3 regions of the Janthinobacterium sp. B9-8 genome follow, and region 2 is predicted to be linked to each of the others. Evidence: predicted binding sites of a transcription regulator. Region 2 holds the regulator's gene; each other region holds the start of a gene.
The links. Region 2 encodes FNR, which switches genes on or off when oxygen is low (the NO sensors DNR and NnrR bind a similar motif). Its sites were predicted from a motif close to TTGATNNNNATCAA; they were not measured.

Region 1 (10,295 bases), 2.3 Mb from region 2:
GGGCATAGGCCACGCCCACCGGCAGTGCGACGGACGCCACAGACAATCCCGCCAGCAAATCCTGCCGCCAACAGTCCCGTGGGTAATTAAAGAATACGGCCAGCCCAGGGATGGTGCGTAGAAAGAATTTATTCAATGCTGAGTCCTGTTGCTTGTTGAGCTGTATGTAGGGCGGGTGCAACCCGCGAGCGATGCTGAAAAACATGCGGGTTGCACCCCATATGCGCTAACCAAAATCAAAAAGAGCTTTTTAGTGCCTTCGGCACGTTGATTTTGGAGCGGTTAGCCACCGCGGGGGCTTCCTTTCTTGCTTCGCCAAGAAACGAAGCCAAGCGACAAACTCAAAACCACGAAGGCCCCTGCGCTGCGGACAATCGAGTCGGCGGCGGGCGGGATTGGCTCGTTCCTCGCTCCCAAGCGATCCCCCGCCCCGCTTGTTCCTCGCTTCGGCGTGTTTCAAGGGGACTTTAAAAGGCCCTATGCAGAGCGCGTGGTTATTGTGTTTTTTTGCTGTTTGCTAATAAAAAACAACTTGGCTAGCGCGTATGGGGTTGCACCCGCCCTACGATGATTCAATGCTTGTAAATGAAAGGTATTAGCTAGCAAATCACCCCCGCCTGATCCCTACAAAACTGAATAAACCGGCGCAAGGCAGCGGAGTGGTATTTTTGTTTATGCCACGCAAGGTAAAGCTGGCGTGGGAAGCGTTGCTGCATGGCTAGGCAGACTAATCGCCCGTTATCGATACGGTCTTGTGCTGCTAGCTTGGATATAAAGGTGATTCCTAGCCCCTGCTCTACCGCCAACATCACCGCCTCTAGGGTATTTAGCTCCAGCCCGATTCGGCTGTTGCTGAGCTGTGGCTGGATCAGTTGCTCAAATTGTTCCCGATTGCCAGACATAGGCTCACGCAGCACCCATGTTTCGCTGCTTAATGCAGAGATAGTCAACTCAGCCTGCTTGGCTAAGGGGTGAGTGGCTGCGGCCACAATGCACATTTCATCTTGCAGCCAAGGGTCGGCGATTAAATCCGGGTGGTGGTTCTCACCTTCGATTAAGGCGAGGTCTAGTTCAAAATGCGCGAGTGCGTGGCTCAGGATATGGGTATTGGCAATGGATATGCGCGGCGTAGTGGCCTGCTCGCTGCGCGCCAGCAGAATTGGCAGCAGATAGTTGCCTATGGTTTGGGTGGCTCCAAGGCGAAGCTGGCCAATGGGCCCGCTATCGCTGGCAAACATCGTTTCAATGTCTTGCACTCGGGCGAGTACTTCTTCGGCCACGGGCTGTAATAATTTACCTTCTGCATTCAATTGCAGGCGCGGATGAACCCGATCAAACAGCGGCGTTGCCAGCTGGCGCTCTAACTCTTGCAAAGACTGAGAAATGGCGCCCTTGCTCAGGCATAGCTCATTGGCTGCCGTGCCAAGATTGCCATAGCGGGCAATGGCCGCGAAGGATTTTAGCTGTTGCAGAGTGAGCTTCATTTGATTTTACTAAACGCCTCATTCAAATCATTTAGATATGATAAACAATATCTGGGCGTTATTCTATTTGTACTGCAATAAATAAGAAGGTCGTCGTATGTTTAAGCGAATTCATCAATTACTTGCCGCTGCCCCTACCCCTATGGCGGGCTTAGCTTTAGGCCTTGCCAGCCTTGGATGGTGTTGGGAAAACGCTGGCGATTTTTCGGGTAAAGCCCAGTTATTAGGCGCTGTGGTTGCTGCCTTGCTGTTACTTATCTTAGCTTTCAAATTTGTGCTTCACCCCCGTTTGCTTCTGAAAGATTTAGCTCACCCCGTCGTGGGCAGCGTAGTGCCTACCTTTGCAATGGCAACGATGGTGGTGTCTAAGGCATCAGGCCAGTTCGCCCCTGATTTTGCTGAGGGCCTGTGGTTGTTTGCCGTGATCTTGCATATGGTGTTTCTGGCGATGTTTATCTGGCACCGCGCTAAAGACTTTGAAATTCACCATATGCTGCCAAGCTGGTTTGTGCCGCCGGTAGGTATTATCGTGGCCGATGTGGCTTTCCCCGGCGGGCAGTTTGCGGCCCTTGCGAATGGTTTATTGTGGTTCGGAATATTTTGCTACGCCGTGATGTTGCCGCTGATGCTCTATCGTCTGATCTTTAGCCACGAAGTACCTGATGCGGCCAAGCCAACCATTGCCATTTTGGCGGCTCCTGCCAGCCTCTCACTCGCTGGCTACTTAACAGTAACCACCGAGCCGTCGTTACTGATTGTGGCGCTGTTGTTTGGGATTGCCCTGCTGATGACAGGCATTATCTACCTCGCTTTTTTCAAGCTGCTGAGCCTGCCTTTTTCACCGGGCTACGCTGCCTTTACTTTCCCATTGGTGATTGGCGCTACAGCATTATTTAAAGTCAGCCATCTGCTTGGGCAATGGGAATTTGCCGCACCCTATGTGCAGCAGGTGCAATGGTTGGCGCAGTTTGAATTAGGCATTGCCACGGTGATTGTGGGCTATGTAGTGCTGCGATATGTGATGTTTTTTATGGCAAAGGATGGCGGTGGTGTGGTTTATAAAGCAGGGCAATTGGTGCAAAGATAGGGGATATTTGGGGGAATAAAAAAGGCCGCTGCTGCGGCCTTTTTCTATGGAGCTAAAGCGCTTTACTCTGCTTTGCTCTCTGCGTCGGTGATTACTGCTTCAGAGATCACTTCGCTGGCAGTAGCGACCACTAGCTGCTCAACCGCTGCTTCTTCTGCAACTACGGCTGTTGCTGGCTTTTTGCGATCTTCGATATTTTGTACAAACTTAGCCGCTGCAGTTTTTTCTTCTAAGGTAACGTCACTAACTGGCTTACCGTTCAGATCAAAACGCTTACCGCCGCGCGCTACCGATTTGAGGTAACGCACCTTGCGACAGTGGGCCGCAATGGCGCGGTGCACATGATTTGCACCAAATTGTGGCAGTGCTTTTTCTAGCTCTTTATGAACACCGATCATTAAAGGCTTGAACTGCTTCATCACCGGATAACGCTGATAAAGTAATTCGATAATCATAATTTGCTGTTGACGGGCAGATTTCTCGCCAATGGCAGATTGGAATGCTTGAGCTAAAGCTGAATTTTGATCGGTCATCATTAGAAAACTAGGGTAGGTATGAAGGGGTAGCTTACCTTAACTCTGCGTTTGCATATACCGTACTATCGCAAAGTGTCGCTTATCAGTCCCTTTCAAAACATGGCGCAAGCTTGCTTGCTGTACTGAAAAACAATAAAAAACGATGATTTAAGGTCTGTAAACTCAGTTTTTCAGCTATTTTTTGCCTTTTAGGCTAAATTTTTACCTGTTTTTCAGTAAATATCTAAAGCGGGCATTATTTGACAGACTGCACTTGGCTAAGGGATTAAAGGCAGGGTTTGTGGATTAAAACCATAGTGCAGGGCGTTTTCGCAGCGATACTTACCCTTAGCTGCTGCTCTCTTTCACTACACCAATGCCAATCTGTGCGAATGATTTGATCGTGAACAAGGCTGCTGCCGCGAATCACCTGATCACGAATCCCTGCTTTAAAAGCCGCTTCACGCAGCGTCCAAAGTAGGTAAAAACGCTCTTGAGATTCTGCCTCTATGGCGTTCACCCAGCTGGCTTCATCCTGATGCAGTGCAAAGACGGCCAGCTTGGCGATATTGGCCTTAGGGCGGCAGCTTTCAATATCGAGCCCCACTCGTTCAGTATTAACCGTTACCCCCAAGCTATCTCCGCTATGCGAAATACTGGCGTGCAAATGAGTGGCTAGTCTTAAATAGGGGAAAAACTCGCCTTCTTCAATATCCGCCGTTGAGTAATTGATATTTAAGGCCCGTGCTGCTGCTTGGGCAAGCAGCATGCGGCCAAGAATAAATTGCTGAACGCGGGCGGGTGATTGCATCGTCGCTAGCTTGGCTTTGCTACTGGCCGAGAGCGAATCGCTGCTTAGCGAAGGATTAGAGATTTGGGTAAGAAGAACTTCGGCGTGAAGCATGTGTAAACCAAGGGTAAAGGATGGGGAATGATATACCTTGGTACGGTACACAGCAGCGGAAATTCCCTCAGTGTAAAGCCCAAATCTTGAAACACAGAGGGCACAGAGAACATGGAGTTTCACGGAAAAAACCTTGTGTATGTTTTTCTCCGTGGCCCTCCGTGTTCTCCCTTTCTTCCGTGGTTTAAGGTTTGGGTTTTATGTGGAGATTAAAGCTACCCCGCCTTCCCATCCGCCCTCGGCTTCAAATACACCGGCATAAAGCGGCTGCCCCATAAGGCCACTAATAGTAAAAAGCCCAAGGCTGCGGCGCAGAGCAGGGTGTTTTGCCAGGGCAGCACTTCGGCCAATACTCGGGCAATGGCTACGCCGTGCAGCAGGCAATAAAGTGTCCAGGCAAGGCGGCTGAGGATGAGCGGCAGGCCTGCGTGGCCCAGACTCACCCTTGTGGCAAAGCCCAGCAACATCGTGCCAAAAAAGCCGATGCTGATGGCGTGTAGCGGTGCAAATCCCAGAATGGTTGAGCCTGCTAGCATGGCTGTATCTTGTACGGTGTAAAGCAGCATAGCGACCGCCGCCCAAGCAAAGGCTAAATGCAGCATGGCTAAGAGCCGGTTTTGGAGTGAGGCAAATAGACGCCAGCGGTAGCTGGTATAGAGCAGCAGCCCAGCAAATATGGCATCAACAGGTAGGCTGTTGAAATGAGCCAGCTTTAAGGCTCCATGACCCCAAGACAAGGCAATCATGGCGTTTAACAGCCATAGTGGCCGCCATGCGCTGTAGTTAGAAATAGCGTTGGCAGAGAAAAACGGCAGCATTCTGTGGCTAACGGTTAAATACACCGGCAGTAAAAACCCCCATAAGCCGATTTCTATCATACTCAGCCAGCCCGTCGTTGCGCCAAATACGGCCCAATACAGCGCCAGAGCCTGCCCTATCCAGCCCATGGCAAAGGCAAGTGCAATACGAATGGCGTGGGCGCGATCCGGCGCGCTGCTGGCCCGCACACGGCTTAGCCAGACAAGGCAGGCGGCTCCCCAACTGATCCAGTGCAGGGCAATGCCTAGGCTAAGCAGTGGCTGCCAAAATAGCGCGGCAATCAAGAGGGCGCTGCCTATGGCGTAGGTGATAAAAATCGGTACATAGAGTTTGGCAGAGGGGCTGGCCACGCCCAGCCATTTAGGCCCCGCGGTGTAGATAAAGCCCAGCATAAACAGCGGGAAAAATCCGTACAGCATCAGATAGCCGTGCAAAAACATTGGCGCAATACTGCTGGGCATGGTGCTGCCGCTGGCCCTGAGTAGCATTTCGCTGGCCCACCAAGTAAGGCTTGCGATCAGCAATAAAGTGCCGCAAAAAAAGCCAATACGGTGAGGAGCACTGAGAAATGTTTTCATAAGGCTTTATCCTGATCGGTGTTACGCCGATCAGCCATTATTTGCCCTATTGCTGCTAGTGTGGGCGGGTCAAGTAGTAGTTCGGCGCTGGGGTAAATACGGGCTTCTTCCAGATCGGCGTGGTCGGTGTAGCGCTTGGCAAATTCGCCTGCCAAAGGCAGTGGCAAGCTGCCACCTTGCCCTGCTGCCAGTGGAATTAAATAGCTGCGGATATCTTGCCAGAGCAGGCCTAGTGTTTCGTGCTCGGCGCTGGTCGATGCAATGATGGCTTGCAGCTCAGCATCGCCGTATTGGCTAAGCAGCGGAAATAAATCGAGATCTTCATCGTCGTGGTGCAGCGGGGCTGCTACGTCGAAATAGCGCAAAATGCCAGCTGCAGCGTCTTGTGCCTTGGCATCTGCGCCCTCTTTAATCAGATATTGAGCTAGCTTGAGCGTTAGATCAGCGTACTGGCGCACCTTATCGTGACAGGCCATGAGCATGGCAATGGGGGTTTCAAAGGTGACCGTTTCGGTAGAAAACAATGACATGATGCCTCTCCTTAATTCCCGACTAATTTAGTCGGATTCTACGCAGGTATGAGGATTGTGGTTTGATTTAAGCCAAAAAGAATCGATGATCGCAGTCTTACACTTGTAAGTATTTTTACTAACTACTACGAATGAAAATAGTCAGATTCGGTTAAGTAATTTTTGGATTAGCCGCTATAATCGCCGCTTTGTAAAAAATTGCAGGGGCATTATGGAAGACCAAGCTTCAACACCACCAGTAAATGGCCAAAGGGCAGTGATCAAGCCATACGCTAATGAGCAGCGTTTATTTGTGATCATGGCGGTGATTTCAGGCCTGAGCTGGCTGGCTTTAACGCTGGTCACCTTTGGTATTATCTGGATTATTATGCTGGTGCTTTATCTCATCGGCCTATTTGGGTTCTCGTATTTTATTTCTTATGTACGTGGCAATGGCGTGCGTGTTACTGCTGAGCAGTTTCCTGATTTACACGCTCGTTTTGAAAACTGCTGCCAGATTGTAGGATTAAATAAGCGGCCAGAATTTTATTTAATGACGGGTAATGGCGCATTAAACGCATTTGCTACCCGGTTTTTGCGCCGGTATTACGTGGTGCTGCTGAGTGATATTGTTGATGCTTTGCAAGAAGATACCGAAGCTTTAAATTTTTATATTGGCCACGAGTTAGGCCATATTGCGCAAAAGCATTTAGTACACCACTGGTGGCTGGTTTTTGCTAGCTGGATTCCCTTGCTTGGCACCGCGTATTCTCGTGCCAGAGAATATAGCTGCGATCAGTATGGCTTAGCTTGCACGAGCAATAAGCAAAGTGCGGTGCATGCACTGGCCGTATTAGCAGCGGGTAGCAGCCGTTGGAAAAGCTTGAATACCCAAGCCTATATCGCTCAAGCTAAAGATACTGATGGTTTCTGGATGGCAGTCAATGAATTAACTGCTGATTACCCTTGGCTGTGCAAACGCGTTGCCCGCGTAGAAAATGGCGATGCGGCTGTATTTCCTCGCCGTAATATATTTGCCTGGCTGATTTCTGCCACGATTCCAAATACGGGTTTTGGTTTGATTGGCGCGATGGTTGTTTATATTTATCTGCTGTTGATTCTGGTGCCTATTTCAATATCAGCGTATTCCAGCTATCAGACTAAAGCGCTGAATGCAAAAACACATATTGAATTAAGCCAGGCCTATACACAGGGAATGGTTGCGGCCAAGCTGGTGGGAAACTTCTATGAAGAAACCCAGTATATGCCAGAAGCTGTTGAGGGATTAGGCTTTAAAATTCCAGCGAATAGCTTGATTAAAAGCGTGCAAATAAACCCGGAATCAGCCGAGTTGAGCTTAGCTCTAAATGCACCACATCAGGATAAGGAAATTATTTTGAGCCCTTCTGCTGGTGATGATGGCACGATCAGCTGGGCTTGTAGTATTACGGGCAAAGTGGATGCGGCTGCCTTGCCTGATGATTGTACTTTAGCGTTTGATGAGTCAGAAGCAGGGATGACAGCGCCAGAACCTACGACGACTCTGGGTAAATTACTGAAATTTTTAAAGTAATTTAATGTAAAAAAGGGCCGCAGAATAAAATCTGTGGCCCTTTTTTTATGCGGACTTAAACGCTATAGCTTAAACATCTGCCTCGGCTTCATTACCTCGTGCTTCTAGCCACGCTTTACGGCTGCTGGCTTCGGATTTGCCCATCAGCATATGCATCAGTTCACGGGTATTGAGGGCCACGTCATTGTTGATACCTACACGTAGCATACGACGCGTGTCTGGATTCATAGTGGTGTCAAATAATTGCTCGGCATTCATTTCACCAAGCCCTTTAAAGCGGCTGATGCTCCACGCGTTTTCACGGATTTTTTCTACACGCAGCTTATCCAGAATCGCGGTTAATTCACCTTCATCCAGCGCATAGAATTTACGTGGAGGCTTGGCCTTGCCGCTGCCTGCTACATCCACACGGTAAAGCGGTGGTTGTGCCACATAGACATGCCCTTGGGCGATCAGCTGTGGGAAATGGCGGTAAAACAGCGTGAGTAGCAGCACTTGAATATGGCTACCATCCACGTCCGCATCCGACATGATGATTACTTTGCCGTAGCGCAGGCCAGATAAATCAACCTTGCTGTCGTCCAGCGTATGCGGATCAACGCCAATCGCCACGGCCATATCGTGCACTTCATTATTGGCAAAAATCTGATCGCGATCGACTTCCCAAGTGTTTAGCACCTTGCCGCGCAGTGGCAGAATGGCCTGGAAATCCTTATCCCGGCCTTGCTTGGCCGAGCCGCCCGCTGAATCACCCTCAACCAAGAATAACTCGCAGCGCTCGCTTTCGTCCGAAGCGCAATCGGTTAGCTTGCCGGGTAGTACCGCCACGCCGGAGGATTTTTTCTTCTCAACTTTTTGCGAGTTCTTTTGCCGAGCCTGCGCCGCGCGGATGCAAAGTTCGGCTAGTTTTTTAGCCAGATCAACGTGTTGATTCAGCCAGATTTCAAAGGGCGAGCGCACTACGGTAGAGACCAGCTTTAAGCCATCGCGGCTGGTTAGCTTATCCTTGGTCTGGCCCTGGAATTGCGGGTCCAGAATCTTGGCCGAGAGCACAAAAGAGCATCGGCCAAATAAATCTTCCGGCAGCACTTTTACGCCCTTAGGCAGCAGGCTGTGGAATTCGATAAAGGTTTTAACTGCTTGAAACACCCCATCGCGCAGGCCGGATTCGTGCGTGCCACCGACTGGTGTAGTAATCAAATTTACATAGGATTCGCGATTAACCGGGCCGTCTTCGGTCCAAGTCAGCGCCCAAGCGCAGCCTTCACCCAGCGAGAAAGTATCGTCTACCTGCTCGATATACTTCTCGCCTTCAAAGATCGGGATCAGCTGGGTATAGCCAGCTACTTTTTCAGATAAATAGCCCGTTAAGCCATCCGGATAGCACCAGCTTTTATTAATCAGCTCGCCATTAGCCTGTTCAATTGCCAGAGTAACCACTAGCCCCGGCAAGAGCACCGCTTTGGATTTGAGTTGATGTTCCAGATCGGCCAACGGAATATTGGGTGAATCAAAGTATTTAGGATCAGGTTCTACATACACGCTGGTGCCGCTGTCTTTTTTGGCACAAGTGCCTAGCACCACCAGTGGCTCGATCACATCCCCGGAGCCAAACACAAGCCGATGCTGCTGGCCTTCACGTTTAACTTCAACTTCTAAACGCGTGGATAAGGCATTGGTGACCGAAACGCCCACGCCATGCAAACCGCCGGAAAACGCATAAGCGCCGCCATCTTTTTTATCAAATTTACCGCCAGCGTGCAGCTGGGTAAATACGACCTGCACCGTCGGCACGCCTTCTTCAGGGTGCAGCCCTACCGGAATGCCTCGGCCATTATCGCTGACCCGCACGCTTTGATTGCGGTACAGCACCACGTCGATTTGAGTGGCATAGCCGCCCAAAGCCTCGTCGGCGGCGTTGTCGATCACCTCTTGGCAAATATGCAGAGGATTATCGGTGCGGGTGTACATGCCGGGCCGGTGCCGGACAGGATCAAGGCCTTTTAAGACCTTAACGGAAGATTCGTCGTATTTAGGAGTTGCCATGTTTCACGTGAAACCGATTACTAAAGTTGTCGCGAGTCTAGCAAGCTGAGACAAATATAACTACCACAAGGCTACATAAATAAAACCTGCAGGCAGGGAGCTAGCCTTGCCATGTGATCGTTGGAGCTGTTCATAAAGACTTAAAAATCGTCATTTCCGAGCGGTGTGTCGAGAATCTAGTGACACTGCTGGAGCCCCGATAAAGGCACTCGGGGGTGGCGATTTTGGAAGTGATAGGGAGTGCAAGTCGTTGTGCTCCGATTTCGGTGTGCAATGATTGTGTCGTTGTACACCCTATGAAACACTTTGTTTTTCTCCGTGTGCTCTGTGTTCTTAGCGTTCTCTGTGTCTACAGAACTTTTTAAACCTGCTTCGCGTGCGAGTCACCCACCCAAGCCACGCCGATATTGAATCGCCTCTGCAATATGCGCTGTGTTGATGGCTTCATCCCCTGCCAGATCGGCAATGGTTCTGGCTACTTTTAGCACGCGGTGGGTGGCGCGGGCTGAGAGTGATAGTTTTTGAATGGCATTTTGTAGCAGGCCGCGCGCTTCATCGTTTAGGGGGCAGTGTTGCTCAAGAAGTTTGCCATTCAGGCGGGCATTGGGCGTGTTTTGCCGTTTTGCTTGCCTGAGATGAGCTGCCGCCACGCGTTTTCTGACTAGCGCTGAGGGTTCTCCAGTGGCGGCGGCTAATAGGGTATTTTCTGGTAATAATGGCACTTCGATCACTAAGTCGATTCGGTCCATAAAGGGACCGGATAATTTGCCCCGGTAGCGG
Region 2 (10,295 bases):
TTCCTGGGTAATATCCGCGCCACGCTGATTCCGACGATTGTTGTGCCGATTGCGCTGTTAGGCGCTTTGGTGGGTTTGCAGCTGTTTGGTTATTCGATCAATGTGCTGACCATGTTTGCCATGGTGCTGGCGATTGGTATCTTGGTTGACGATGCGATTGTGGTGATCGAAAACGTCGAACGGATTATGTCTGAAGAGGGCCTTGCCCCGCGCGAAGCCACGCAAAAAGCGATGGGGCAGATTATTGGCCCGATTATCGCCATTACCTTGGTGCTAACCGCCGTGTTTGTGCCGATGGCGTTTTTCTCGGGTGCGGTAGGTGCGATTTATCGCCAGTTCTCGGTGACCTTGGTGCTGACGATGTTCTTCTCGGCGTTAATGGCTTTAACCTTAACGCCTGCATTGTGCGCAACGTTCCTCAAGCCTTTGAAAAAGGGCGAGCATCATGGCACTAAGGGCTTCTTGGGTTGGTTTAACCGCAAGTTTGCAGCGTTAACGATCCGTTATCAGGGTTGGGTAGGGACATGCATTCGTAAGACTGGCTTATCCCTGCTGTTTTTTGCTTTGATTCTGGCCTCTACCGGCTGGTTGATGTCGCGCTTGCCAACGTCTTTCCTGCCTGATGAAGACCAAGGTTACTTTATTAGCGTGGTGCAATTGCCTGCAGGCGCAACACATGAGCGTACGTTGGAAATCGTTCAGCAGGTTGAAGCTCATTTTGTGAAACAGCCTGAAGTGGATCGTGTGATTGCGATTGTGGGTTTCAGCTTCTTTGGCCGCGGCCAAAATGCGGCGCTGGCGTTTGTAACCTTAAAAGACTGGAAAGATCGTCCGCTGCCTAACGATCAGGTAGGCCCGGTGGTGCAACGCGCCAACATGATGCTGTTCCGCATTAAGCAGGCGTTTGCATTTGCAACCAATGTGCCGCCGATTCCTGAATTGGCATCGGTAGGTGGTTTCGATTTCCGCTTGCAAGACCGTGCTGGTTTAGGCCGTGATCGCCTGTATGAAGCACGGAATATGTTGCTGGGCATGGCTGCGCAAAACAAAGCTTTGGCGGGGGTGCGCCCTGATGGTCAGGAACCGGGTCAGCAGCTTTTACTTGATGTAAATAAAGTAAAAGCCAGCCAGCTCGGCATTGATATGGCCGAGCTTAATAGCACACTGGCGATTTCATTAGGTTCTGCCTATGTGAATGACTTTGTGCGCGAAGGCCGTATTTTGCGTGTGCTGATGCAAGCCACACCGGAAAGCCGTCTTTCACCGGACGATTTACTCAAGCTGCAAATTAAAACCCGCGCGGGCAATCTAGTGCCGCTGTCTGAAATTGCCGAGGCTAAGTGGCAGGCAGGTGCTTCTGCACTCGATCGCTATAACGGCTTGCCTGCATTTAAGATTTCTGGCGGCCCGGCCCCCGGTAAAAGCTCGGGGGAGGCGATGGATGCAATGGAAGCGATGGCTAAGCAATTGCCACCAGGCGTGGGTTTTGAATGGTCGGGTACTTCGTTTGAAGAACGTCTATCTGGCTCGCAAGCACCCTTCTTGTTTGGCTTGTCGATTCTGATTGTTTTCTTATGCCTTGCAGCGCTGTATGAAAGCTGGTCGATTCCGTTTGCTGTGCTGTGGGTGGTGCCACTGGGTATCTTTGGTGCGGTGGCTGCCATGACATTGCGTGGTTTGCCAGACGATGTTTATTTTAAGGTGGGGCTGATTGCCATTATTGGTTTGTCGGCAAAGAACGCGATTCTGATTATCGAATTCGCCCGTGATTTGCAGCGTCAGGGCATGAGCGCAATCGATGCCACGCTGGAAGCTTGCCGTTTACGCTTCCGTCCGATTCTGATGACTTCGTTTGCCTTTATCGCGGGTGTATTGCCACTGGCGATGAGTACCGGTGCCGGTGCAGCAAGCCGACGTGCCATTGGTACAGGGGTGATGGGTGGAATGATTACTGCCACAGTATTTGCGGTGTTCTTAGTGCCGGTGTTCTTTGTGGTGGTGCGTCGCTTCTTCCCTGAGAAAACCGTGGTACGCAGCGACGAAATCGCGGATGACCATCGTTAATAGACGTGCCGGTCTTCGAAGGGCGGCGTGCCCGCCCTTCGAATAATGACGCGAACCCATAGGTAATAAATGTATGAAAAAACAATTAATGTCTAAGACGCTGCTGCTGGCGATGACTCTGGGCTTGGGTGCATGCGCGATGGGGCCGGATTACATTCGCCCCGCAGCCCCGGTCGCCAGTGTGGTGGGCAGCCAGCCTGCGGAGATGAGTACGCCACAGTGGGGTAGCTATTTTAGCGACCCTGCTTTGCAGTCGGTGATTGAAAAAGCGCTGATCAATAATCGCGATTTAAAAATCGCCACGGCCAGAATCGAAGAAGCCCGTGCGCTGTATGGTATTCAAAAGGCGGACTTTTTGCCGTCGGTGAGTGCCAATGGCTCGGGCAATATCAGCCGTAGTAATCCGGATGCCGATATCAGCCGCCGCTACGAAGCTAATCTGGCGCTGCTATCGTACGAGGTGGATTTCTGGGGTCGTGTGCGCCGCTTAAGCGAGGCGGCCAAAGCCAATTACCTAGCAAGCGAAGAGGCGCAGCAATCGGTACGCAGTACGCTGATCGCCGATGTGGCTAATAGCTATTACAGCGCACAAGCCTTACAAACACGTAGCCGCTTTGCCGAGCAAACCGCTAAGGCGCGGGAAGAAAGCCTGCGCGTGGTGAAGCGCCGCGTGGAGGTGGGCGTGGCTAATCGCTTGGATCTTTTGCAAGCGCAAAGTGCACAAGATAGCGCCATTAGTGATCACTCGGCTTTGGCGCGCCAAGCGGCTAATGCGCAAACGGCGCTGACTGTTTTGGTGGGTGAAACGGTCAGCCTGCCTGCGGCCAATTTAAATGCAGAAGTGGTGCAGTTGCCCAGTGGCTTAAATTCTACCGTTTTGCTTGAGCGCCCGGATGTGCGTGCTGCGGAGCAAAAGCTGGTGGCGGCCAATGCCAATATTGGTGCGGCCCGCGCGGCCTTCTTCCCTAAAGTCACTTTAATGGGTAGTGGCGGTGTGGTGAGCAATGAGCTGGATGATTTATTCTCTGGCGGCAACCGTGCATGGAGTTTTTTGCCGCAAATCAGCCTGCCGTTGTTTGATGGCGGACGCCTAAGCGCTGGGGCTGACATTGCCGAAGCCCGCAAAGTGATTGCTGTGGCTGAATATGAAAAAGCCATTCAGCTGGCGTTTAAAGACGCCGCCGATGTGTTATCTGATCAGGTATGGCTGAGCAAGCAGCTAACAGCCCAGCAACGCCTTGCAGATCGGCAGGAGCAGCGCCTGAAACTTGCAGAAGCACGCTATGCATCGGGCTTGTCGGGATATCTGGATGTGCTGGATGCGCAGCGTGAGTTTTACGCGGCCAGCCAGGGACTGATCGAAACGCGTCGTGCTCGTTTAGCCGCATCGGCACAAGCGTTTAAGGCTTTGGGCGGAAAGTAATACGCGCTAGTTGATTGGTTTTATAAGCAAACAGCCCCAAATTGGGGCTGTTTTTTTATTGTTTGATAGATCAACTGTTTGGCTGGTGATGAGGTGCGGGCGTGTTTGCTCGGCTAAAAAACTGCATTAAAAATTGCGCTAGCGCAGCGGCGGGCTCTTGATGTTCTGGCAAACTGAAGGCGCTGAGCTGTGTGTGCACTGCTTGAAAAGATCTATTTTCTGCCAAAGCTAAATATTGCTGGCAAAGTGGCGCAATGGCTTGCCATTGTGCGGTTTGCAACTCGGCTAGCTTACTTAAATCGGCCTTGGGCGATGGCTTGCCATTTGGAAAGATGACTTTCCAGCTTTCAATAAGGGGCTGCATCATGATGTGCTGTAGCAGCGCCAAAAAGCTGGCTGCGCCTTTGCCGCCAGCATGCAGCCAGCTGTTGCGACCTGCCGGGGCTAAGGTATCGAGCAGAGGGGCGGCAAGCTGTAGGGCTGTGTCGTCGCCGCTGGCGGCCATCATCCAGCCTAAGTGTGCGGCGCACTGAGGCTCGCCAATCAGGGCCAGATCAATATGATGCCAGCCTTGTGCCTGCGCCCATTGAGCACTTTGCAAATAGCCTGCTAAATCAGCATGGCCTGCAGAAATAAGCAGGCCATTGTGAGGTAAAGGGGGGATTTGCGATTGCATATCAAGCGGCAGCAGCATGAGCTGTGCCATTTGCAAGGGTTTAAGCCGGGATTGCAATGACTCTAGAATGGCCGCTGGGGCAAGAAATAAAACAGGGCCATTGGATAGAGTCATAGTGGCTTATTGTTGGCAGTTGTTAATCAATTGTTTGAGTGCGTCAGGATTGAGAATTTCAATCAAGCGGTTTTGTACTTTAATTAAGCCGTTTTCTTGAAATTTCGATAATGAGCGGCTCACGGTTTCAAGTTTAAGGCCTAAATAGCTGCCGATTTCTTCACGCGTCATGCGCAAATGAAAGCTGCTGGCAGAATAACCACGGATGGCAAAGCGTTGAGATAAATTCAGCAAGAAGGCCGCAATGCGTTCTTCTGCTTTCATATTTCCCAATAAAAGCATCACGCCATGATCGCGCACAATTTCGCGGCTCATCATTTTATAAAGATGATGTTGCAAGATCGGTATGCGGCGGCTGAGTTCTTCCATATCGGTGAAGGGCAGCTCACAGACTTCGCTGTCTTCCAGGGCAATGGCATCACAGGTATGCAGATCAGAGCTAACCGCATCCATGCCCATGAGCTCGCCGGTCATATGAAAGCCGGTGACTTGCTCGCGGCCGTCTTCAGAAATTACGCTGGCTTTAAAGAAACCTAAGCGAATCGCAAACAGAGAGCGAAACGGCTCTCCTGCGCGGTAGAGCGCTTCACCGCGCTTAATCGGCTTGGCTTGGGTGATTAAGTGATCAAGCTCGCGCATTTCATCAGCGGAAAGACCAATCGGCAGACAAAGCTCACGCAAGCTGCAATTGACGCAGCTTTGGCGCAAGTGCTTGAGGCTAAGGTCACGTACTGGGATATGAGATGTCGGTGTCATTGGGCGTTTCAATTCGTGTTTTCGATATCAGCCACTGCAAGTTATTTCCAGTACAGATATTGATATCGATCAAGGTTATGAAAAATGAATCTAGGCAAGCTGCACTCATACGATGAATAAGGATGGAACAGTATGCTTCAAAATAATGCTACGGTCTTACAGCCACTTGATTTTGATCGAAACTTGATAAGCCAACACAGCGGAAAAGGGCCAAGGTACACATCCTACCCCACTGCGGATCGATTTGCTGTAATGGATGCAGATCGCTATGAGCAAAGTGTACGCCAGCAACAGCCCGGCATTGGAATAAGACCGTTGTCATTGTATTTTCACTTGCCCTTTTGCAATACTATTTGTTACTACTGCGCCTGTAATAAAGTCATCACAAAGGATCAGAGTAAGGCGGATCAATACCTCGATTATCTACTTAAAGAGGTAAAAATACAGGCGGCATTATTAACCAAGCGCGGCAAGATTTCTCAGTTGCATTTTGGCGGAGGTACCCCTACTTTTTTGAGCGATGCACAATTAACGCGATTAATGGACGGTATTCGTCATCATTTCGATTTAAAAGCTGATGGCGAGTTTTCAATTGAGATCGATCCACGCAAAGTCAGCGCGGCTACTGTAGCGCTTTTAGGGCAGATTGGCTTTAACCGCATGAGTGTGGGCGTGCAAGATTTTAATTTAGAGGTGCAAAAAGCGGTTAACCGTATTCAAACGGAGGAAGAAACTAGAGTTGTGATTGATGCTGCGCGTGCCAATGGCTTTAAATCAGTCAGTATCGACCTGATTTACGGTTTGCCGCATCAAACTCAGGCCCGGATGTATGAGACGATTGAGCGTGTCCTCACTTTGCGCCCGGATCGGCTGGCCCTGTATAGCTATGCCCATTTGCCCGAGCGTTTTATGCCGCAAAGACGCATTGATGCTGGGCAGCTACCCTCAACAGAGGGTAAACTCGATATCTTGCAAAGTAGTGTGAATCAGCTTCTTGCTGCGGGTTATATCTATATCGGCATGGACCATTTCGCTTTGCCTGATGATCCGCTGGCAATTGCTCAAAGAAGAGGGCAGTTGCATCGGAATTTCCAAGGTTATTCAACGCACGCCGATTGCGATCTGATGGCTTTTGGTGTGTCAGCAATTGGCAAAGTGGCCAATTGTTTTGCCCAGAATGTAAAAGATTTAGATGCTTATTATCTGGCCTTGGATGAAGATCGTTTGCCGATAGAGCGTGGCTTGATGATCACGCACGATGATTATTTGCGTGGCTCGGTAATTCAATCTTTAATGTGCCAGTTTGAATTGAGTTTTCAGCCTGTGGAATTGGCTTATTTGATTGATTTTAAAAGCTATTTCTCTGAAGAGATTCATTTGCTTATGCCATTTCAAGCCCAGGGTTTGCTTGAAGTGCAGGACGATTCAATCATTGTCAGCCCTAAGGGGCGCTTTTTGATCCGCTCGATTGCCATGGTTTTTGACCGCTATTTGCGTCATGCCCCTCGCGCAGGGAGCTATTCTAAGTTGATATAAAGTAATGCTGGAATTAGATTTTCTTGCTTTGTTTCTGGCCGGTTTATTAGGGGGCGGGCATTGTGTTGGAATGTGCGGTGGTGTCGTTGCCGCCTTTAGTTTGCAGCTCCCAAAGGGCCCGCGCTGGCATTACCATTTGGGTTTTAATCTTGGTCGCTTGCTGGGCTATTGCCTGATTGGTATGCTTGCGGGCTTGCTGGGCTCTTTGTCTGTCTTGCTTTCATTACAAGGCGTGAAAAGCGGCTTGTTTATCCTTGCCAATTTATTATTGATTTTGCTTGGCAGTTATATGGCTGGCTGGTCATCTCTTATTTTATTGCTGGAAAAAGCTGGGCGTCCTTTATGGCTTAAAATTCAACCTTATATGCGGCTATTTTTACCGATAAAAAGATGGCCGGATACGCTGATTGTAGGGGCTTTGTGGGGATGGTTGCCCTGTGGTTTGGTTTATACCGCTTCTTTAAACGCACTTGCCAGTGCCAGTCCTTGGTCTGGTGGTTTAATTATGCTGTCTTTTGGTTTAGGCACACTACCCAATTTATTGCTGATGTCCGCCTTTGCAGAGCAGTTGCGAAAGCTGTTTAAGAATAAATATTTACGCTATTTGTTTGGTGGAGGTTTGATGTTTTTAGGCGCTTATCGATTGATTCAATTTATGTTTTAGCAATGGTTTCTTGTGTAAAGTGAATGTAAATATTGGCCGATTGTTATCAAATTTTTTTGCTGATGCTTGGGTGGTTGACTTTTTAAAATAAAAAATAGCTATTGAATCTGGCGCTTTGCAGTCATTTTATAAAAAAGGATTTTTAAAAAAATGCCTACCCCCATTTTGGTTGTTGATGATTCTGCTATGGCCAGAAAAATGCTGATCAAGGCTTTGCCTAAGAATTGGAATGTTGATATCACACAAGCATGCAATGGTATTGAAGCATTAGCTGCTTATCGAGCAGGTAAAGCAGATGTGATGTTTTTAGATTTAACTATGCCAGTGATGGATGGTTATGCTGTATTAGAAACCCTGCAGAAAGAAGGCTTGAATAGTTATGTCGTCGTGGTTTCGGCGGATATTCAAGTACTCGCGCGTGAACGTGTACGACAATTGGGGGCTGCGGCCTTTGTTCAAAAACCTGTGAAAGCTTCTGATATTGAGATTATTTTGCGCGAATATGGAATCGCTTTATGAATGAAGAATTGTTTTTGACAGAAGAGCAAACCGATGCCTTGCAAGAAATTACCAATATTGCGATGGGCCGTGCAGGCGCGCAGCTGGCACAAATTCTAGATACATTTATTAAGCTGTCTGTTCCACGTATTAATATTATTCAATCATCATCGATTAGCCACAATATTGTGCATATGATTGGCGCTAAAAGTGCGGCAACGGCAATTCGTCAGTCATTTAATGGCTCTTTATCGGGCGAAGCTATGGTGGTTTATGATCAGCATGGCTGTAGAAACCTGGCTGATCTGATGGGCTATGATGGCGTAATTGATCGCACTGCCGAGCGGGAATTACTTTTAGATGTGGGTAATGTATTGGTAGGCGCTTGTTTAAATGGCGTGGCTGATTTATTAGGCGCGTCGCTGGTTTTTTCTGCACCCACCATTATGGCGGAAAACGTTGAGGTAGATCAGCTGATCAATATCAAGCAGATCACCTGGAATTACGCCTTGCTGGTTGAGGTGCATTTCACTTTGGAAATTCGTGATTTTACCTGCCACTTACTCACCTTAATGCCAGAAGAATCCATTTTACGATTGCAGCTGGCGATTGATGCGTTTATGGACAAGATCTAATGCAACAAAGATTATGTGATTTTATCGTTAATGAAGTCGGGGTCGGCGTTTTTTCGCTGGATCGAGATTATCGTATTTTGCTGTGGAATCGTTTTATGGCTCAGCATAGTGGCATTGCCGCTGAGCAAGCGATTGGTGCAAATTTATTTGAGCTGTTTCCTGAATTGCCAGAGAAGTGGCTTAGCAAAAAAATTGAAAGTGTTTTTGTGCTTAAAAACTTTGCTTTTACTTCATGGGAGCAAAGGCCGTATTTGTTTAAATTTCCACATAACCGCCCCATTACGGGCGGTATGGATTTTATGCAGCAAAACACCACCTTTATGCCTGTGCGCAATGAATTGGGTGAGGTTGATGCAGTTACCGTGAATCTATTTGATGTGACTGATAATGCCATAGCACAAAATTTATTACAGGAGGCGATGGGACAGCTTGAAGAGTTTTCTAATCGGGATGGGTTAACGGGCATATACAATCGCCGCTATCTTGATATGCGCTTTACGCAGGAGCTGGAGCGGATGTCTCGCTATCAGGCTGCATTTTTTACCGTGATTTTGTTTGATTTGGATCGCTTTAAGCAGGTGAATGATCATTATGGTCATGTTGCAGGGGATGAGGTGTTGCGTGTTGTTGCATCCCGGGTACTCACCACATTAAGAGATACTGATGTGTTCGGTCGTTATGGCGGGGAGGAGGTTTTACTCCTGTTGCCACAAACTGATTTGGCGGGGGCAGAAATTGCCGCAGAAAGAATTCGTGAGATTTTATGCTCAACACCCGTACAAGTGGGCGAGACTAAAATTGGAATTTCAGCCAGCCTAGGCCTTTCTGAATGCCATTTCGGGGTAAAAAACCCACAACAAGTGATTGAAGAAGCTGATTTGGCCTTGTATTCATCCAAGCAGAATGGGCGTAATCGGGTGACCGTTTTTTCCGCCACTTTGCGAGATTGATTATTTATATTGCATATTAAAAAGAGCCAGTCAGGGCTCTTTTTTTTGGCTAAATTCTGTAAAAACAAAGTGCCTAGCTTAAATTTATTAGCAATGTGTGCGTAATTTTTTGAAATAATCAACTTTACTATGTCTATAAAGAATGCAGAGGTGCAGCGATCGCAGTACCACTCGTATGACATACACGGTGAGGAGAGGCGTCATGGATGTCTTTAATAATTTTGCGGCACGATATGAGCGCACACGCGAAGAAGAAATGTCCCTTAGGGACTATCTGGAGCTATGTAAACAAGATCAGGTTGCTTATGCTACCGCAGCAGAGCGGATGCTGATGGCGATTGGCGAGCCAGAGTTGATTGACACCCGGCTTGATTCCAGCTTGTCACGTATTTTCCAGAATAAAGTGATTCGCATCTATCCTGCATTTCGTGAATTTTATGGTATGGAAGAAGTGATCGAGCAAGTGGTGGCTTATTTCCGGCATGCAGCTCAAGGTTTGGAAGAAAAGAAGCAGATTCTTTATTTGCTTGGCCCAGTAGGGGGCGGCAAAAGCTCGATCGCTGAAAAATTAAAAGAATTGATGGAGTGCGTACCTTTTTATTGCATTAAAGGCTCGCCAGTGAATGAATCACCTTTGGGGCTATTTAATGCAGATGAAGACGGTAGCTTATTAGAAGAGCAATTTGGTATTGCCAGCCGCTATTTGAAAACCATCCCCAGCCCTTGGGCTGTAAAACGCCTTCACGAATTTAATGGTGATATTAATCAGTTTAGAGTGGTAAAGCGCCATCCTTCGGTATTACGCCAGGTGGCCATTGCCAAGACTGAGCCAGGAGATGAAAACAATCAGGATATCTCTGCTTTAGTAGGTAAGGTGGATATTCGTAAATTAGAAAAATACGCACAGGATGATCCTGATGCTTATAGCTATTCAGGCGGTTTATGCTTGGCGAATCAAGGGTTGCTTGAGTTTGTGGAA
Region 3 (10,295 bases), 1.1 Mb from region 2:
GCCTTTGTGCCTGTAGCTGAACTATTGCAGCTCACTAGGTGGCCACAAGGAGCGAACCAAGGTACGCACCTAAACACTAAAGGTGCGTACCGCAGAGGCAATGCCTCCCCCTCCAATCCAGAGCGTCCCCATACCAAGGCTTCGCCCTCACAATATGATGTACGTATGTATTAGGGTGTGTGGCCTTTCCGTAGCTTGATGAACCACCCACATCTCCCCGTCCTACCATCGACCGCTTAAAGCTCTCAGCCATATCAATACCACGCAACCACGTTTCTACGTGCTCACTTTAGCGGTTCATTCATACGCTTCACCACATCCACAAGGTACTTCACATCGTCCAAGCACTTAGCTTTAGCAAGATACGTTTTAGACCCTTCACCACTACCAGCATGCCCCATAATCTGACCATATTCTGCTTCTGGAACACCAGCACGGGCCGCTCTTGTAATAGCAGCACCACGGTGAGAGTGAAACACTAAGCTTTTACCGTCTTCATCAAGCGATAGATCGGGATGACAGGCGACCATAAAGCGGCGGTAGTTAGTCGATAGCTTGCCGGATTCCCCTTTATAGGAAGCATCTTGTGCGAACAGGTTTACATCAGGTTGCCATTGCTTGCCTGTAAGTTGGTCTATCGGCCATATAGGTGTCGGGACAACTCGCTGGGAATCCTTATTCTTTAATGTACGCCTCTCAGTGTTGCGAATAAGAATACCAGCTACCCTGCCCTTCTCAATCAAGTAGTCATCAGGCATTAAGCCTACAACCTCATTAGCCCGCATTCCCGTATAGGCCGCGATAATCAAAGCTTGGTCTAACTCAGGTCTACCAGACTGACCAGATAATGCAGATTGAACAAGAAGACGGGTCTGTGCAGGTGTATACACGCCCCTGTTATCTTCTTTATCACTGATATTAATTAAGCGCGTTAAGTCGTTTCTGCTGACCTTATCCCCCGCGTATTTCATCACCGCTTTACACACACTAATGTACTTATTCAAAGAAGAAGGCAGCACACCATCATCCATGAAAGTTTCTTGCAGACGCTCCCAATCTTCCAAAGTCCTTGCGTAAACATCCTCTGAACCCCAAGCATCATTCATGCGCTTAATAATAGTATTGAAGTATTGGCGGTTAGTAACTTGCGACCCTTCAGACCAGCGCCCTGTTTTAACTTGCTGTGCTGCAAGATTGGCGGCTAAGTCCTTAAAAAGCACCAGCGGCTTTAACTCTACGCCAGTAGGCTCTATCTTATTAAGAGACTCTGAAATAGACGCCTCTGAGCCGGTACGGTGTACCTCTAATGTTGAGTCAGGAATCAACAAGCCCTTGATAGGCTCCAAGCTTCCCTGAGCGTGTGCTTCAAGCTGGGCATTACTCACCTCCAAGATAGCTTGGTGCTCTTCCCTTGCTTCTTTGAACTCTTCCCCTGTTGCATACCGAATAACACTCTGGCTTTGCTTAATCTGGCTTTGAATCGCTTCAATAGGAGGTAAACCCGTATCAATGGTCTGTCGTGCAAGTGCTTTCAGCGTGTTTTTATATTCATCCATATTACTGGCCTCAATAGAAGTAAAAGAAGTGAAGGCCGTAGATATAGCTTGCAAGCGTTTTGTTGCGGTTAGTTCACTATCGGTCTGTAAGGAGAATACCAAGAAGTGCTTACGCTGGGACTGTGCAAAGTAGCGCACAGCAGAGGACGGAACACGCATCCGTAGGAAATAATTACCACCGGATTTATGCAGCAAAACAGGCTTGATGCGAGCTAGCGTAGGGATACGCACACATTTACGCACACCAATACATACATCATCAGTAGGGAACGGGACAGACAAAGGAAGGGATAAAAAGGGAGAACTAGCACCAATACGCACACCATAAGCCACGTAAGAGGTGGCACTTGGCACAAGTGTAGCGTCTAAGTCTTTGATTTGATTGGTGCGCCCAGTAGGAATCGAACCTACGACCTTCAGCTTCGGAAACTGACACTCTATCCAACTGAGCTATGAGCGCACTACAGGAAGGACCGCATAATAACGTGTTTATGCGCCTCAGTCTACGTGTAGGCTTTGTTGCTTGCTGCAAAATGTCGGTATAATCACCCTCAATCGTATATGGTTTTATTTCCAACTCATGAACTTACATAAAAAGGGATGACAATGAGCGGTAGCAACGTGAAAGCGTCAAAGGGCATTGCTGGCATGATTCTGGCGGCAGTGATTGGGGTGCCGCTATTTGTTTATCTGCTTATCAAGCTGTTTACCTCAGGCAGCGGCGTTGATGTAACGCGCTCCACCATGACCACAGAAGCCGTTTCTGCACGCTTACAACCTGTAGGCAGCATCAAGATTGTAGATGGTGGCCCTCCGGGCTCTAAAAATGGTAAAGCGGTTTACGAAGCGGTCTGTTTGTCCTGTCATGGCACTGGCTTGGCCGGTGCACCTAAATTCGCCGATGCTGGCGCTTGGGGGGCTCGTATTTCTAAGGGCTTTGAAACGCTCTGGACCCATGCAATCAAGGGCTTTAACGCGATGCCTGCTAAAGGTGGTGCAGCAGATTTAACTGATGATGAAGTCAAACGTGCAGTGGCTTATATGGGCAATGCGGTTGGTGCTAAATTTGAAGAGCCAAAGGTTGAAAGCGCTGCTACCGGTGCCGCTATTGACCCAGCCACTAAGGGTAAAGAAATTTACGATTCAGTTTGTATGGCTTGCCATGCAGCTGGCTTAGCAGGCGCTCCGAAATTGGGTGATAAGGCGGCTTGGGCTCCACGCCTGAAAGACGGCGTTGAAGGTGCCATTGCAATTGCCACTAAGGGCTTAAATGCGATGCCAGCCAAGGGTGGCTATAGCGGAACAGATGCAGAATTCGCTGCTGCAGTTCACTATATGGTGAATAACAGCAAGTAAGATTTTGTCCTTCAAAAAAAGCGGGCATGCTTTGCCCGCTTTTTTACGCCTGTACAGCCACTATTTCCCTTGTTCTTAGGCCTCGCATCAAAGAAAATACCGCCTTATCTATGCTATTGGTTTAATTCGATTACTCGCTTAAGCAAAATGGCCTACTCCGTATTTCTTCCGGGTTTCCGATACGGAGTGATCGATTAGCCCGTGGTGTGCAAGGCACTATTTATGTTTAGCTATTGGTTGGTATTAGGCGTTGCTGTATTTACTGAGATTGTCTGGGCTTTATCATTAAAATATATTCAATTAAATCCTAACCCTTGGGTTGTGGCGGGATCAGTTACTTTATCTTTTTTAAATATGGCATTACTTTCTTATGCCATGAAAGGAATTCCTGCCGGTACAGCTTATGCAATCTGGACCGGGCTGGGTGCAGTGGGCGTAACAATTGGCGGGATTATGCTATTTGGTGATCCGCTCGGTTCTACCCGAATTTTCTTCTTATGCCTGATTGTCAGCGGCGTAGTTGGCCTGAAAATGGCGAGCTAAATAAAAAGGCCTGCTTATTAAAAAGCAAGCCTTTTTGCATATCAAACAAACTTAAGCTTTAGGCACGGCAGCTAAAGCATCTACCAGCAATTCCCAGAAAGAAACCACTGAGGCAATTTCTACCCGCTCATCCGGGGAATGCGCACCTCGAATCGTTGGGCCAAAAGACACCATATCCATTTTTGGATAAGCCGCCCCAAGCAAACCACATTCAAGCCCAGCATGAATCACTTGCACAGCGGGTGTTTCACCATAACGCTGCTGATACACATTTTGCAGCAAAGCTAAAGCAGCCGATTTCAGATCGGGCGTCCAGCCCGGATATTCGCCTTCTTCTTCTACCGCACAGCCACCTAAACGGCCAACCGCTGTAATTGCGTCAGCCAGCTCACGCATACGGATATTTTTAAGCGACCTCACCATTAAAACGGCCTCAAAACGCCCGTTATCAATTGTTACCACGCCTAAATTATTGGAGGTTTCCACCACGCCCGGCAGCGATTTACTCCAGCAGCGCACACCATGTGGCAGGGCCAGCAACATATCAAGCGCTAAACGCGCATGAGCCGTTATTGGCACTGTATCCGCCGTAGAAGGCTTTAAGGAAATCGTTAGATTTGGATCTGTACCCGCTAATTCATCACGGAACAAGGCCTGATAACTATCTACAATCTCTGCCAAGCGCGGTGCATCACAGGCTGCCACCGAGATTTTAGCGAAAGCTTCGCGTGCCAAAGCATTGCGTAAAGTGCCACCATTAAAGGACACCAGTTTGGCTTCAATTTCACGGCTGGCTGCATTCATCACCCGGGCCAGCAAACGAATTGCATTGCCACGCTCCAGATGAATATCCACACCCGAATGCCCGCCCACTAAGCCGGTTAGCGAAATCTCAAAAACATCAAAACCAGCAGCTAAAGGCTCGGTGCTTAATTTACGTGTCAGGGTAATATCCACCCCGCCCGCACAACCCACATACACCTCGCCCCATTCCTCTGTATCCAGATTAAGTAATAGCTGGCCTTGCAAGACACCTGGCTCCAGCGCGCGTGCGCCTGTCATGCCGCTTTCTTCGTCCACAGTGAGCAGTACTTCCAGCGGGCCATGTGGCAAATTACTTTCCAGCATAGCTAAAGCCGCCGCTACACCAATACCATTATCTGCACCCAGCGTGGTGCCTTCGGCATGGACCCAGCCGTTCTCAACCCGGGTGCGGATAGGATCAACCATAAAATTGTGAGCGTAATTGGCATTTTTTTGCGCCACCATATCTAAATGGCCCTGCAATACCACGCCTTGCCGATCCTCCATGCCTGCCGAAGCAGGCTTTCGGATAATGAGATTTCCACCCTTATCAATTTGCACGGCCAAGCCACGCTCTAATGCCCAGGCACGAAGATGATCACGCAAAGCGGATTCATGACGTGACGGACGAGGAAAGCGACAAATAGTGTCGAAATGACGCCATAAAGGCTGTGGGGCAAGATCTGTAATTACCATGATTAATCTCAGTCAATAACAGGATATAGTGATTTGCCATACAAACGAGGCAAAACGGAGTTATAGAATTCCAAAGCAATCTGCTAAAAGCTTGGGATAAATAAAAAACGAAGGAAAGCCGTCATAGTGTCATTTTTAATTTTTTTTATAATAAGGCACATCATGCAAAGAATTATTTTACAAATAGATGACAAATCAAAGCTTGTTTTTTTCAAAAAATGTAATGAGCATGCCGTTTAATGTATTAACCTGCTTTGTAGCTTATAAAAATAATGCTTTAAAACAACAAACTAAAACCAGCACACGATCAGCGTTAAGAGAAAAATAGAAAACCGAGATGCAAAGTAAGGTATTTTAATTATAAAAATCCAGTGTACTTAGCCAAATCTACTTTTCTCAGCAAGAACACAAGTTGAAAGCGCAGCAGACAATTTCACTGTATATCTATTTTATTTACTTTTCCAGCAGCAAAACTAACAAATTTTTTCCTGATAATCCAGCTCACAAGCATGTTCTAAAATAATAATCAAGACTTCAGATGCAGCAAATAATGTGCAGACTTTTAAACAGGCCTCCAGCAAACTGCTTATTTCAAATCATAAATGCTGGCGGGCATTATATATTGATTATCTTTACTGTTAAAAGGCGGGATAACAGGGACTGCGAAAGCCGCATGACAAGTGGTATTATCAAGGCTCATTTTTTTAAACAATCAAAACCTTAAAAAATGCTAAACATTCATTTTTTGGTTATTTGCTCTTGACCTACCCAGCTACAAAAACATTTTTTAATCCCTTATCACCGTAAAAAGATAACGTATGCTCTCAGGCCAAGGCTTATTACTCTCGCTTATTGCATCGCTGGTTTTTTCTGTTTTAGGCTGGTATAGCACTCAGCTCACGCCTTTACAGGGCTTAGACATTTTTGCTTGGCGCATTGTCTGGACCGTGCCTGCGATGCTGATCTTACTCGCCCTACTCAAACACGGCACTAAAATGCGCAGCACGCTAGCGCGGTTTAAGCACGAACCCATTCTTTGGCTTGCTTTACCTGTTAACGCGCTTTTATTGGCAATCCAACAACTGATGTTTATGTGGGCTCCGCTTGAAGGGCGCTTGCAAGAAGTATCACTGGGCTATTTTTTATTACCCTTGGTCATGGTGCTGGTTGGTTTTTTTATTTACAAAGAACGCCCCAGCCGCTTGCAATGGCTTGCAGTGTGCTTTGCCTTAGCGGGCGTTTTACATGAGCTTTGGTTAACAAGGGCTTTCTCTTGGGTAACACTGGTGACCGCACTGGGCTATCCGCCCTACTTAATGATACGCAGAGCATTGCATCTCGACCCATTTAGTGGCTTTTTGCTTGAGACCCTCTTTATTTTACCAGGCGCAATTGCGCTCCTTTACCTGCACCCCGCAGCCACCGATGCTTTACAAAGCGCGCCCCAATTATGGTTTTTACTGCCTTGCCTTGGCATCATGACGGCAACCGCTTTTGTCTGCTATCTAATGGCCAGTAAATTACTCACTATTGGCCTGCTTGGTATTTTGGGTTATGTAGAGCCCGTACTACTGTTCTTTATCTCTTTATTTGTGCTGGGCGAGCCTTTCAGTGCCTCAGGGTTAGGTACTTATATCCCAATCTGGTTGGGCATTATGCTGACATGCTGGCAAAGCGCTCAGACATTACGCCGCCAGCGGCGAAACGCTTAGCTTGCAAGCTAGGGTATTCATCGTAGAGGAATATGGGCTCTGCTTGCCATGCAGATAAAATACCTAGCTTGCCTTGGCCAATTCATTTCTATTTTTCTATTTAAATTCATAAAGATAGCAAACGTTTAATTTTAATTGACACATTACTTTCACAAATAAAAAGCCAATGTATTAGAAATTACTTACGTACTTTATATTACATAAACAGCTGTTTGATTTACATAGAATGCGCCAACTCATTCGGCATAATAAACAGCAGATCGTCTGAGCCTCCTCTAATACCCCTCAGGACAATCTGTGTTTTCAAACATTAAAAAACTCGCGCAAAAAAAAACCAGCAAGTTATTCCTCACTTCAAGCATTGTTTTAATCACGAGCGCTTGTGGTGGTGGAGGTGGCTCAGACGCACCTAATGCAAGCCCCGCAGCCACGCCACCCATTAATTCAGTCGGGCCAGTTGGCAGCACCCCCACAAATACGGCAACCCCGGTTGCCCCTGCTCCAACACTCCCTCCTGCCCCGCCTTTTGCAATCGACAGTATCAATCCGCTTGAAGCAAGCGAGGGCAATACGATTACCATCAAAGGGATCGGCTTATCTCAAGTCAAAAAAGTCTTTATTGATCAGGCAGAGCTGCCTTTTAAAGTGATCTCTGAACAAGTGATCGAGGTGACTCTCACGCAAGCTGCGCAATCAGGCATGCTCACTCTGCATAAAGAAGGCAATGTTGTTCAGGCCGCCCAGAAAATTACAGTTTATGGACCGCAAATTGATGAGCTATCGAGCACCGAGCTCAACACTGGCGATACACTGACGCTGACTGGCAAACTATTAAATCAAATTAAAAGTGTGCGGCTGAGTGGCGTTATTTTGCCCAAAATCAGCCAATCCAATAATAAATATTCCGTAAGCATTCCGGCGGCGGCACGCTCAGGTTTTATCAGCTTTGAAGATAAAAATGGAGAGATACAAACATTAGCTCAGGTTGTTCAGATTTGGCAGACCGTGGCTCAACCCGTACTGCGCCCTGCCGCAGGGCTGCCAGGGCAGACAATCAGCTTGCTTGGCCAGGGAATGGAGCAAGTTGAGCAAGTCTTGTTTGCCAATAAGCAAGCAGCCCATATTCAAGGCCGCGCAGATAGCCGCCTTGATGTCATCATTCCCGAAAACGCACTGAGTGGCCCCTTGACTTTAATCTGGGGAAAACGCAGCTTACAAAGCAATACACGTTTTGAAGTCACCCCCCTTCTCAATATCAGTGCAATGAGCCCCTTAAGCGGCCCCGTTGATAGCCAAATCAACTTATCAGGCCAAGGATTAGACACAGTAAGCAGCGCCACTGTGGGGGGCAATAGCGCCAGAATAATCAGCAAAACATCCACTCAGCTTACCCTGCAAATTCCTGCCAACGGCAATGGCGAAGTGGTATTAAAGGCAGGTACGCAAACTATTTCTGCCGGAAACTTTAAGCTGGTCGCCCTACCACCTACTGTAGTGCCCCCGACTAAACCGACGATTAATTTAGAAAGCGTAGCCGTAGTACAAAATTACTCGCAACTCATTGGCGAGCCATACCAGCGCTTAGTCCCCGGCAAAACGACGATTGTTCGCGCCAGCCTCACCACCAACACCAGCAAGCTGGCTAGCCCACGCGTTTGGCTCAGTGCCTCACTCAATGGTCTTCCACAAGGCCAGCCCCTGGAAATGAGCGGCCCCGCTTTTATCCCAGCATCAGTGGCCCGTGCCCAGCTGGCCCAAAGCTTTAATGTAAAATTACCTGAAAAATGGATTAAATCCGGCCTAAGCCTGCGCGTCGATGTTGATCCTGAACAGAAAGTAAGCAATGGCTCAAGCAAAAGTATTAATCCCATTGTTGGTCAATCCACCAATATGGATTTAGTGCTGGTTCCCTTACAAATTGATGATGATGGCAAAGGCAATCGCATTAGCGCCAAAGCCCCCGACGAAATGGCTGTGCGACAAATGCTGAGTAATATTTTCCCGCTCGCCAGCAACTCGCTCAATATCAGCTTTCGCGCTCCGTATAAGCTCACCACAGTCGGCTCAACCACCGAAATGAAAAGCATCGATAACGCCAATACGGGTTCGGCAGGCTGGAACAAGGCACTTTCTGAACTAAGCCAGCTGCGTATTAAAGAAGGTAGTGGCCGTCATTACTATGGCTTAGTTCCTGATCCCCGATTTAGCGGTGGTATTGCAGGGCTGGGCTATGTCAATCCAATTGGCTCAGGCAGTGCAAACAGCACCGCCATTGGGCTGGATGCCAATTACGATAACGACCTAAAAACAATGGGGCATGAGCTGGGGCACAATCTAAGCCGGCCTCACGCGCCTTGCGGTGGGGTGCGTAATCCTGACAAATCATTCCCTTATTCTGATGGAAAAATCGGCAACACCCTGCCCTTTGACCCTCTAAGCAACACATTGCTTACGCTGGACGAAGATAATAATAGCGACATCATGGGGTATTGCGATGGACGATGGTTCTCTGACTACAATTACGCCAAGGTACAAGAGTTTTTAGAGCAGCATAATTACGCACTCGCCCCCCAAGCTGCAGGGTATACCCTGCCGATGAATCTGATCGATATATCAGGCAGCATTAGTGAAAAAGGAGTGAGCTTTGACCCTATCTCCTCGCGCAGCGGCAATATAAAAGCTGTGACGAAAGGCGATTACGAGCTGCATTTAATTCGTGCAAACGCCAAACCCATTATTCAGCGCTTTAATCCGGTGGAAGTAGCTGATGCCCGTGGCGCAGTAGCGCACTTTTTTATCAGCGTGCCCCAGCTTGGCCCCTTGGCATCCATTGAAATTTGGCATAAAGGTAAGCGATTAGATAGGCAGCAAGGCCAAACTCGTGCAGGCGCTACAGCCAGCCCCCCAAGCGGGGCCAAAGTGCAATGGCAGGAAAATGCAGGTAAGTTGGTGATGAACTGGGATATCAAACAATACCCCTATTTAAGCGTGATGCATCTTGGCAAGTCACGCCAATTACTGGCGAATCAGGCGCAAGGCGGAAAAATTGTGATTGATTTAGCAGGCGTACCCGCTGGCGGGCAGTTTGAACTTTCTTTATCAGATGGTTTAAATCCAAGCCTGATACGATTACAGCGCTAATTAAATAACCGGCCGCAATTCGAACAGCTGGCCGGTTATTTTTTCAGACCCGTTTACGGCGCTTAGCCACTATCACAGCAAGTAAGCCGAGGCCCATAAGGGCATAAGTTTCAGGCTCTGGCACAGCGGCAACATGTATATTGTCGATCACTGTTTCTGATGTGCCGGGTTCGCCAAAGAATTTCAGCTTGGTAATGCCTACCCAGTCAAACACAATATGGCTTGGAGCGGCTGTGCCAGAGAATACGCTTCTAGAAAAAGTGAGTGTATCGCCGATATAACCTTCGAAGTGGGTTATTCCCGCTACCAATCCTTTGGTGACATACATATCACGCAAAGTAAAAGCCGTTTCACGCGAAAACGAGGCAGCAAGACCATCTTGGTTATATGCAATATTAGGCCCGGAAACCACGCCACGTTCAAAACCTGAATTTGGCACAAAAGTACCATTCATCGAAATAAAATTTGACCAGTTAAAACCTGCATA

Region 1: VN23_RS17715 (hemerythrin domain-containing protein) is a predicted target of FNR. The motif match lies at 5,980-5,993, and genes of this name have one in related genera.
Region 3: VN23_RS11805 (IPT/TIG domain-containing protein) is a predicted target of FNR. The motif match lies at 6,880-6,893, and genes of this name have one in related genera.

Annotation. Positions count from the first base shown of each region.
Region 1 covers NZ_CP014222.1:3,919,868-3,930,162, reverse strand. Annotated here, with positions in the region: gene VN23_RS17745 (SulP family inorganic anion transporter) at 1-136, opposite strand, end outside; gene VN23_RS17740 (LysR substrate-binding domain-containing protein) at 600-1,484, opposite strand; gene VN23_RS17735 (TDT family transporter) at 1,582-2,571, shown strand; gene VN23_RS17730 (ProQ/FINO family protein) at 2,634-3,107, opposite strand; gene VN23_RS17725 (4'-phosphopantetheinyl transferase family protein) at 3,373-3,990, opposite strand; gene VN23_RS17720 (NnrS family protein) at 4,206-5,387, opposite strand; gene VN23_RS17715 (hemerythrin domain-containing protein) at 5,384-5,917, opposite strand; gene VN23_RS17710 (M48 family metallopeptidase) at 6,129-7,469, shown strand; gene parE (DNA topoisomerase IV subunit B) at 7,539-9,515, opposite strand; gene VN23_RS17700 (YifB family Mg chelatase-like AAA ATPase) at 9,899-10,295, opposite strand, start outside.
Region 2 covers NZ_CP014222.1:1,510,402-1,520,696, reverse strand. Annotated here, with positions in the region: gene VN23_RS06930 (efflux RND transporter permease subunit) at 1-2,064, shown strand, start outside; gene VN23_RS06925 (efflux transporter outer membrane subunit) at 2,138-3,487, shown strand; gene VN23_RS06920 (hypothetical protein) at 3,558-4,277, opposite strand; gene fnr (fumarate/nitrate reduction transcriptional regulator Fnr) at 4,284-5,033, opposite strand; gene hemN (oxygen-independent coproporphyrinogen III oxidase) at 5,166-6,569, shown strand; gene VN23_RS06905 (sulfite exporter TauE/SafE family protein) at 6,574-7,233, shown strand; gene VN23_RS06900 (response regulator) at 7,384-7,752, shown strand; gene VN23_RS06895 (chemotaxis protein CheC) at 7,749-8,366, shown strand; gene VN23_RS06890 (GGDEF domain-containing protein) at 8,366-9,316, shown strand; gene VN23_RS06885 (PrkA family serine protein kinase) at 9,519-10,295, shown strand, end outside.
Region 3 covers NZ_CP014222.1:2,638,056-2,648,350, forward strand. Annotated here, with positions in the region: gene VN23_RS11775 (DUF6538 domain-containing protein) at 285-1,877, opposite strand; tRNA gene VN23_RS11780 (tRNA-Arg) at 1,940-2,016, opposite strand; gene VN23_RS11785 (c-type cytochrome) at 2,163-2,912, shown strand; gene VN23_RS11790 (DMT family transporter) at 3,135-3,455, shown strand; gene VN23_RS11795 (aminoacyl-histidine dipeptidase) at 3,507-4,955, opposite strand; gene rarD (EamA family transporter RarD) at 5,774-6,667, shown strand; gene VN23_RS11805 (IPT/TIG domain-containing protein) at 6,965-9,808, shown strand; gene VN23_RS11810 (PEP-CTERM sorting domain-containing protein) at 9,852-10,295, opposite strand, start outside.